3 regions of the Erwinia pyri genome follow, and region 3 is predicted to be linked to each of the others. Evidence: predicted binding sites of a transcription regulator. Region 3 holds the regulator's gene; each other region holds the start of a gene.
What was found. Region 3 encodes LexA, which represses DNA repair genes until DNA is damaged. Its sites were predicted from a motif close to TNCTGTATGTACATACAGNA; they were not measured.
Positions count from the first base shown of each region.

Region 1: a site for LexA is predicted at 1,331-1,350, ahead of uvrB (excinuclease ABC subunit UvrB). Genes of this name have one in related genera too.
Region 2: a site for LexA is predicted at 1,925-1,944, ahead of dinB (DNA polymerase IV). Genes of this name have one in related genera too.

Region 1 covers NZ_CP132353.1:3,134,507-3,137,786, forward strand. The annotation lists gene uvrB (excinuclease ABC subunit UvrB) at 1-1,253, opposite strand, end outside; gene Q3V30_RS14765 (hypothetical protein) at 1,703-2,101, shown strand; gene Q3V30_RS14770 (ABC transporter ATP-binding protein) at 2,174-2,893, shown strand; gene bioD (dethiobiotin synthase) at 2,946-3,280, opposite strand, start outside.
Region 2 covers NZ_CP132353.1:3,542,495-3,545,774, forward strand. The annotation lists gene pepD (beta-Ala-His dipeptidase) at 1-820, shown strand, start outside; gene dinB (DNA polymerase IV) at 854-1,909, opposite strand; gene dpaA (peptidoglycan meso-diaminopimelic acid protein amidase) at 2,151-2,885, shown strand; gene Q3V30_RS16860 (class II glutamine amidotransferase) at 2,856-3,280, opposite strand, start outside.
Region 3 covers NZ_CP132353.1:4,130,926-4,134,205, reverse strand. The annotation lists gene plsB (glycerol-3-phosphate 1-O-acyltransferase PlsB) at 1-466, opposite strand, end outside; gene Q3V30_RS19605 (diacylglycerol kinase) at 595-954, shown strand; gene lexA (transcriptional repressor LexA) at 1,071-1,679, shown strand; gene dinF (MATE family efflux transporter DinF) at 1,782-3,104, shown strand.

The DNA.
Region 1 (3,280 bases), 1.0 Mb from region 3:
AGGCCAGTAGGACGAACTACCTGATCGATCACTTCACCGCCCGACTTCTCCAGCTCGTAGTTGCCCGGCGTGGCGGAGACATAAATGGTTTGCGGTGCCAGTCCCTCGAACTCCTCAAACTTCATTGGACGGTTATCCAGAGCCGAAGGCAGGCGGAAACCATACTCTACCAGCGTCTCTTTACGCGCGCGGTCACCGCGGTACATGCCGCCAATTTGCGGGATAGTAACGTGAGATTCGTCAATCACCAGCAGGCCGTCGGCGGGCAGATAGTCGAAGAGCGTGGGCGGCGCTTCGCCTGGCCCACGGCCGGAAAGATAGCGCGAGTAGTTCTCAATCCCGGAGCAGTAGCCCAGCTCGTTCATCATCTCCAGATCAAACTGGGTGCGCTGAGAAATTCGCTGCTCTTCCAGCAGTTTATTATTCTCCATCAACGTTTTGCGCCGATCGGCCAGCTCCACCTTGATCTCTTCCATCGCCTGGAGAATACGCTCACGCGGCGTCACGTAGTGCGTTTTGGGGTAGATGGTGTAGCGCGGAATAACCGAGCTAATCTGCCCGGTTAACGGGTCAAAAATTGACAACCGCTCAACTTCCTCATCAAACAGCTCCACGCGCAACGCATAGTCGTCTGACTCTGCCGGGAAGATATCAATCACCTCTCCGCGCACGCGGAAGGTGCCACGCTGAAAGGCCTGATCGTTACGGGTGTACTGCAGTTCAGAGAGCCTGCGCAGGATTGCGCGCTGGTCGATAACCATCCCGCGGGTCAGGTGCAGCATCATTTTCAGATAGAGATCGGGATCGCCCAGACCGTAAATGGCCGACACTGACGCCACCACAATCACATCCCGCCTTTCCAGCAGCGCTTTGGTGGCGGAGAGACGCATCTGCTCAATATGCTCATTTACTGAAGCATCTTTCTCGATAAAAGTATCTGAGCTGGGTACGTACGCTTCTGGCTGATAGTAATCGTAATAAGAGACGAAATATTCCACCGCGTTTTCCGGGAAGAACTCTTTCATCTCGCCGTAGAGCTGCGCGGCCAGCGTTTTGTTGGGCGCCAGCACCATGGTTGGGCGATTAAGATCGGCAATGACGTTGGCGACGGTAAAGGTTTTCCCGGAGCCGGTTACCCCGAGCAGCGTCTGATGCGCCAGCCCATCTTCCAGCCCCTCTTCCAGGCGACGGATCGCCTCGGGCTGGTCGCCAGCGGGTTTGAAATCGGAGTTGAGTTTAAAGACTTTGCTCATTGAATGGCTACCTGGTGATGAAGTGCGCGGACAGAAACCTAATTTTACTCTGCCACAACGATTTTACCAGCAAAAAAGACTGGATATAATTACAGTTATTTTGCAAGATGGTGAAGCGTGAAGAGCAACACTGCCTGCAGAGGATGGCTGAGCGTCCTCCTGGCTACAGCCTGGCAGGGTTATCCCCAAGAGGATAGAAAGTTTAACAATTGTCAAGCGTCACTGACAAAATGCGGGTGCCATCATATCGCAGAAGTTTATGCGGCTTGATTTTAAATAACGCATTGATTTTATTTAGTTTATCCCCAGAGACGAGTTTCGCATCACTTCGTGCTCAACCCGCGCCCGCTCTCGCCTGGCGTAAGTTTTCAGACGCTCATGCACATGGTTATCCACAGGAATGGTGGATAACTGATTTCAGCGCCCGACCCGTCTGCTGTGTATAAATCGTGATCACCCTGCCGCTGCCCCCACAAATATTTTTTTTTGCATTATTTTCGTCCGTGGCTTCACGATTGGTGCCAGCAAAGAGCATAGATCCCCGATTGCCGCCACCCTTTTCTCCGCGTTTTTTTCACTTTGATGACAGCCCGGGATTGCCTCTGAGACAGGCAGTTGCACCAGAAATGATTCTTACGCAGCACCGAGTGGGTGCAGGGGAATATTACCTGGGGCAATTATTTAACTTTTATTACCAATCACTGGTGCTGATTATCAGCTCCTCCGCCGTTTTCCCCGCCTTCCGCCAGATTGGCCTGTCAATTGCAAGAGAAAACGTAACCGCCTCACGCTTTCTTAACACCAGAGCGAGAAGCCCAAAGCCGCAGGCGTTTCACTGGAAACGTTGACGACTGTTTGCCACACGACGTAGAGCGGATGCAACCAGGTGCGATCGAAAACTGTCTGGAGGAGAGTGTCAGATGCTCAGCTTACGTTCAATCAACCAATTTTATGGGCAGAATCACATCTTGTGGGATGTTGACCTGGATCTTACCCCTGGCACCTGTACCGGGGTTCTGGGGCGGCCTGGCATGGGAAAAACCACGCTGGTCAACTGCATCATGGGCCATCTGCCTATCAACAGCGGGTCGATGATCTGGCAGGAGGCGAATCTTCCTCCCCAGGATCTGCTGCTGCAACCGATGGAACAGCGCGCCGCGCTGGGCATTGGCTACGTGCCGCAGGGACGGCAAATCTTCTCACAGCTCAGCGTGGAGGAGAATTTACAGATCGCCCTGCTGGCCGGTGCCGGACTGGAGTGTCACAAAGCGATCCCACAGATGGTGTATGACCTGTTCCCGGCGCTCTACTCTTTGCGGCATCAGCGCAGCGGGGAGCTACAGATGGACCAGCAGCAGCAGTTAGCGTTGGCCAGAGCGCTGGTGTTACAGCCGAAGCTGTTGATTCTGGATGAGCCAACCGAGGGCATGTCGCCGTGGCTGGAAGAGGAGATGGGCAATCTGATCCACCGGCTGAATCATGATTTCGGGTTGACGATTCTGCTGCTTGAACAACGCATCTCTTTTATCCGCAAGGTGGCGGATTACTTCCTGCTGTTGCATCGCGGGCGCAATGTGGCCCATGGCAAAGTCGCTCAGCTGGATGAGAGCATGGTCAACACCTGGCTTACGGTATCATAAGAGCGATTCCGGGGGCGCGCTCCCCGGAATCAACATGGCTGCTGAGCGGCTATTACTGCGGTAAACGAAGATAGTGCCCAAGCTTGTCAAACTCATCGGCGTGAGCCAGCCAGGGGATCTCTCCCAGCATCGGCGCGGGCAAACGCTGTTTTAACGTCGCCAGGTACTCCTGGTGCCGTTTTCCTGCTGGCTGAATGTCATTGGCTATCCAGCCAGCCAGACGCAGCCCGCTGGCTTGTATCGCCTGTGCCGTCAACATGGCATGATTGATACAGCCCAGCTTCACGCCTACCACCAGCACCACAGGCAGCTGCTCTTGCTGCACCCAGTCGGCAAACGTTGTGGTGGCAGAGAGCGGCGTAAACCAGCCTCCGGCGCCTTCAGTCA
Region 2 (3,280 bases), 590 kb from region 3:
CGGCCATTCCGGCTGTGATATTCACGTCGGTCTGGGCAACGCTAACAAGCTGCTGGCTCGCTTCCTGTTTGCCCACGCCAAAGCGCTTGACCTGCGTCTGGTCGATTTCACCGGCGGTACGCTGCGTAACGCCATTCCGCGTGAGGCAGTTGCCACGCTGGCGGTGCCTGCGGAGAAAGTGGACGAGCTGAAAAGCCTGGCGCTGGGCTATCTGGAGACGCTGAAGGCTGAACTGAGCCTGAAAGAGAAAAACGTCAACGTCGTTGTTGAAAACGTGGCGGCTGGCGGCCCGGCGCTGACGGCACAAAGCCGTGATGCGTTTTTTGCGCTGCTGAACAGCACGCCAAACGGCGTAATCCGCAATTCAGACGTGATGAAAGGCGTGGTTGAAACTTCGCTGAACCTTGGCGTGGTGTCGCTGAAGGAAGAGGAGGCGAAAATCAACTGCCTGATCCGCTCCCTGATCGACAGCGGTAAAGAGTACGTGGTGGAAATGCTGACCGCGCTGGGTGACCTGGCTGGAGCCACTACCGTGGCGAAAGGCAGCTACCCGGGCTGGCAGCCTGATGCTTCCTCGCCGGTCATGGCGCTGGTAGGCGAAACCTACAAAAAACTGTTTGGCAAAACGCCGAACATTCAGGTGATCCACGCGGGTCTGGAGTGCGGCCTGTTTAAGAAGCCTTATCCTGAGATGGATATGGTCTCTATTGGCCCGACGATTACCGGCCCCCACTCGCCGGACGAGCAGGTGCATATTGAAAGCGTTGGCCTCTACTGGCAACTGCTGACGGCGCTGCTGAAGGCGATCCCTGCTAAGTAAATCGTAGCGGGGCGGAAGATCTTCCGCCCCGATTCAGAGCCCCAGCAACAGCTGCCGCTCAAGCTGAGGATCCAGCAGGGTAACGTGCAGCCCCACCAGCCTGACGCCCCGCTCTGCCCGCCGCTCATCCCAGGTTTTTTTCGCCACCGCGATCAAATCATCCTTATTCAGCTCCTGCCAGACGTGTTCCTGGGTGGTTTGCTGGAAATCGTCGAACTTGAGTTTTACCCCCTGACGCGCAATCTGCCGGTCAGGTTTGATTTTGATTAGCCTGCGCTCCAGCTCCTCAAAAAGCCTGTCGATAACCTCCAGGCACGCTTCCCAGCTGTGAATATCTTCCGAGAGCGTGCGCTCCACGCCCAGCGATTTGCGCAGCCGCTCCGTGATCACTTCCCGCTCATCGATGCCGTTGCTACGCTCCCAGATTACGCGACCAAACTTGCCAAAGCGCTTTAACAGAGCTGCCAGATCGGTTTTCTGCACGTCTGCACAGGTCTTTAGCCCCATCTCCTCCAGCTTCTTTGCGGTCACTTTTCCTACCCCCGGGATCTTCGACAGCGGCAGCGTCACCAGAAACCCGGCGAGCGCATCGGGGGTGATCACAAACTGTCCGTCGGGTTTATTTAAGTCGGAGGCGATTTTGGCCACGAATTTAATGGGAGCGATGCCGGCAGAGGCGGTGAGATTCAGCTCGCGCGCAATGGTCTGGCGGATTTCACGGGCGATAAGCGTTGCCGAGCCGTGGCAATGCGGGCTATCTGTGACATCCAGATAGGCCTCATCTAATGATAGCGGTTCAATCAGTGAGGTATAGCGCGAGAAAATTTCACGAATATGCTGGCTGGCTTCTTTATAGGCGTCAAAGCGGCCGGGGATCACTCTTAAATGCGGACAGAGCTTCAGCGCCATCGCAGTAGACATCGCGCTGTGCACGCCAAATTTGCGGGCGGGATAATTCGCCGTGCTGATCACCCCGCGCTTTAAGTGACTGCCGCCAATGGCAATGGGGATATCACGCAGACTGGGATCGTCGCGCATTTCCACCGCGGCGAAAAAGCAGTCCATATCAACGTGAATGATTTTACGCATATCCCCCTCCAGATGCACTGGATAAGTATACAGTCAACCAGAACGATTTCAACTTGCGTTTGGTGCCGCAAAGCGCAGCGGTAGTGGCGTGCAGGGGAATTTTATTTCTCATTTTCACCTGCACTCTCTTGATAAAAAAATAGACAATGCTAATGTGGCGCAGCGATAGCGGAATTCTCCGATATTGCAAGTAACAGCGCCTGCGGGCGTAGCATCCACCCCTCTTTTCAAGGGAACCAGAATGGGCAAAATCGCACTGCTGTTTGCGATGTTTTTACTGCCAGCCGTCGCTATCGCCAGCGTACCCGTCACACCGGTAACGCCGCTCGCCCCGGTAAGCAAAGAGTTGAAGAAACAGTTACTCGGCACCCCCGTCTATATTCAGATCTTTAAAGAAGAACGTACGCTGGAGCTGTATGGCAAAATCGGTAACGACTACCGTTTGCTCAACAGCTATCGCATTTGTAATTTCTCGGGCGGCTTAGGTCCAAAACGTCGTCAGGGTGATTTTAAAAGTCCGGAAGGATTTTACAGCGTGGGCCTTTCCCAGCTAAAACCGGACAGCCGTTTCTATCGCGCTATAAACGTCGGCTTCCCCAACGAGTACGATCGCCAGCAGGGTTATGAGGGAAAATACCTGATGATCCACGGCAGCTGCGTCTCTATTGGCTGCTATGCGATGACCGATGCCAACATCGACGATATTTATCACTATGTGGAAGCGGCGCTGCGTAACGGCCAGCCACGTGTGGAAGTGAGCATTTACCCGTTCCGCATGACTGACAGCAATCTGCAGCGTCATCGTAACTCGGTTTATTACAGCTTCTGGCAGCAGCTACAGCCGGGCTATGCGCAGTTTGTGCAGAACCGCCTGCCGCCCTCCGTCAGCGTCAACGCGGGCCGCTACGTGCTGAACGGCCCGCTGCTCAGCACGCCCGGATCGGGATCAGCGCTCGCGCTCACCGAGACAAAATAGCGCCCAGTCGCCTGGCTCAATCTTGTGCCAGGTTTCATTGCCCGTCAGGGGCTGAGTGGCGATCACCGTGACCACGTCGTTTGGCGTGGTCTGCTTCTGAAAATCAATTTCCACATCCTGATCCAGCAGCGTCGCTTTGCCAAAAGGCGCGCGTCGGGTTATCCAGAACAGATTGGTGGAACAGAAGGCCATCAGATAACGCCCATCTGACAGCAGCATGTTGAACACCCCTTTTTCACGTAGCTCCCCCGCCAGCTCAGCAATATAGCGGAACACCGCAGGCCAGTTACCCGGCGTGCGCGGATAGCGCGTGGTCAGCTTGTGCAGCAGCCAGCAAAACGCCTGCTCGCTGTCCGTCTCCCCAACCGGCCTGAACTGCCCGGTATCCAGCCCGC
Region 3 (3,280 bases):
CAACGAATTTCTGTACGCCGTTCAGCACGCGCAGATGGGGCTGATCGTCACCCTGCACTTCGCGGCCAGGCGCCCGGCCAAACATCACAGAGACCGGCACCATCTGCACATCCAGTAAAGGATTGCTGCGGTGGAGATCCAGGTACTCATGGAACAGTTTCACCGATTCCACGTTTGGCACGAAGTAGGGGAAGACACGCGGGCCATCATGGATAAAGACGTGCCGAGGCAGTACCGTTCCGTCGATTTCAAGCGGATCCAGCGGATCGGGGAGATCCTGTTTGCGGCACTGTTCACGCAGCGCCAGCAGATCGGCCTTTGAATCATAGGGCAGCACATACATAATAGGGCGCGATGTGTCGAGCGACAGCTCAGTGACCGGCTCGGCAGGAATCGCTTTACTCTTTACCAGAAATTTAACCGGTAAATTCAATACTTTATAATATAAGTTACGCCAACCTGACATAGACAACATGAAGCCTCTTGTTAGCAAAGCGCCGCAAGCATACCAGAAAGCGCCAGTGAGATCTGTGGTGTTGCAAAATGTGCGCCACCCAGACATTGACGTTAATCATCACAAAGGGTTCCCTCATTATGGCAAATAACGTCACCGGACTGACCCGCATTATAAAAGCCGCCGGCTACTCGTGGAAAGGAATACGCGCCGCCTGGCAAAACGAGGCGGCCTTCCGGCAGGAAGCCGTTGCTGCCGTGATTGCCACCATTGTTGCCTGCTGGCTCGACGTGGATGCCATGACGCGAGTGCTGCTGATAGGGTCTGTGGTGCTGGTCATTATCGTCGAGATCCTCAATAGCGCGCTGGAAGCTGTTGTGGACCGGATTGGCAGCGAATTCCATCCCTTATCGGGCCGCGCGAAGGATATGGGCTCTGCCGCGGTGCTGCTGACGATATTACTCGCTATTTTTGTGTGGGTAATGCTGTTAATGGGTTAATTGCGGGATGTTTTCCAGATTTTAGCGAACCGTCGTTTTTTAAGCAGGTTTAGGTTTTCAATGCGCAAATACCTGTATATACTCACAGTCGACTGTATAAACAACCAGGGGGCGGGATGAAAGCACTAACGGCAAGGCAGCAGCAGGTTTACGACCTGATACGCGACCACATTAACCAGACCGGCATGCCACCGACGCGGGCGGAGATTGCTGCGCAGCTCGGCTTCCGTTCCCCTAATGCGGCTGAAGAGCACCTCAAAGCGCTGGCGCGTAAAGGCGTGATTGAAATCGTCTCCGGCGCATCACGCGGTATCCGCCTGATGATGGAAGATGAGACAGGGTTGCCGTTGATAGGGCGCGTTGCTGCCGGGGAGCCTTTACTGGCGGAGCAGCATATCGAAGGGCACTTCAAGGTGGACCCAGGTTTGTTTAAACCGGGCGCCGATTTCCTGCTGCGCGTCAGCGGAATGTCGATGAAAGATATCGGCATTATGGATGGTGATCTGCTCGCCGTGCATAAAACGCAGGATGTGCGTAACGGCCAGGTCGTGGTGGCGCGCATTGATGATGAGGTTACGGTAAAACGCCTTAAAAAACAGGGTAATATTGTGCATTTACTCCCTGAAAACAGCGATTTCCAACCGATCGTGGTAGACCTGCGTCAGCAGACGCTGTCGATTGAAGGGCTGGCCGTGGGCGTGATTCGCAACGGTAACTGGCTCTAAAGGTCCGATCCGGGCGCACCTGCTGAGAGGTGCGCCACTGTTATCGTGGCGCCGCTCTGGTGCGACGATAGTGCTTATTAGCCAGTCGCACAGTGGATGATAATGCGATTAATTTCCCCCTCGGATAAACATCTCTGGCGGCTGGCGCTGCCAATGATCCTGTCGAATATCACCGTGCCGCTGCTGGGGCTGGTGGATACGGCGGTCATTGGCCATCTGGACAGTCCTGCCTATCTGGGCGGCGTAGCCGTTGGCACCACGGCTACCAGCTTTCTCTTTATGCTGCTGCTGTTTTTACGCATGAGTACTACCGGCCTCACGGCGCAAGCTTTTGGCGCAGGGGATAAACCCGCGCTGGCCCGTGCTCTGATGCAACCCCTTCTGATTGCAGTGGCCGCTGGCCTGCTGTTTGTTCTGCTGAAATCTCCCCTAACGCATCTTGCGCTTTCCCTTGTCGGCGGCGACAGAGAAGTGCTGCATCAGGCCGCGCTGTTTATGAATATTCGCTGGCTGAGCGCCCCTGCCACGCTGGCGAATCTGGTGCTGCTTGGCTGGCTGCTGGGCGTTCAGTATGCGCGGGCGCCGGTGATCCTGCTGGTGGTGGGGAACGTGGTAAATATCGCGCTGGATCTCTGGTTCGTGATTGGCCTGAAATGGGGCGTGCAGGGCGCCGCTGCCGCCACGGCAATAGCTGAATATGCCACGATGATTATCGGTCTGGTGATGGTGTGGCGCGTGCTGAAGCTGCGCGGTATTTCGCTGCCGCTGATAAAAACGGCCTGGTGCGGCAATATTGGGCGGCTATTGCGGCTCAATCGCGACATTATGCTGCGCTCTCTGCTGCTGCAACTCTGCTTCGCCTCGCTGACTGTTCTGGGCGCGCGTCTGGGTGGCGAAGTGGTCGCTGTGAATGCGGTGCTGCTGATGTTCCTGACCTTTACCGCCTATGCGCTGGATGGCTTTGCCTATGCCGTTGAAGCGTGCTCTGGCGAAGCCTTTGGGGCTAAAAACGCAGAGAAGCTGCTCTCGGTCTGGCGCGCCGCCTGTCGTCAGGCAGGGCTGGTGGCACTCGCTTTTTCCCTGATTTATGGCCTGGCTGGCACGGAGATAGTCGCCTTACTCACCTCAATTCCGGCCTTGCAGCAGCAGGCCGACAGCTATCTGTTCTGGCAAATCGTACTGCCCGTCTGCGGCGTCTGGTGCTATCTGCTGGATGGCATGTTTATCGGGGCAACGCGCGCCAGCGAAATGCGTAATGGCATGTTCATTGCGGCTGCGGGGTATGGCCTGACGCTGTTTACTGTCCCGCTGCTGGGCAACCATGGGCTATGGCTGGCGGTGACGGTATTCCTGCTGCTACGCGGCCTGACGCTCTGGCTTATCTGGCGTCGCCACTGGCAGAATGGGAGCTGGTTCGTGCAGTGAAATCATTTGTTACTCTCCTCTGCCTCTTCGTTACCCCCTGATCTGCAAGCTTTTTTAAAGAAGCACCTTTTAGATCTTCTCTGAGTCTGGCGGAATATTTTGCTTAACAGTGCAGGATTCTTATCTTCTACTATAATTATCTGTACGTCAGGCGATTGAGCAGCGTTTTATGTTGT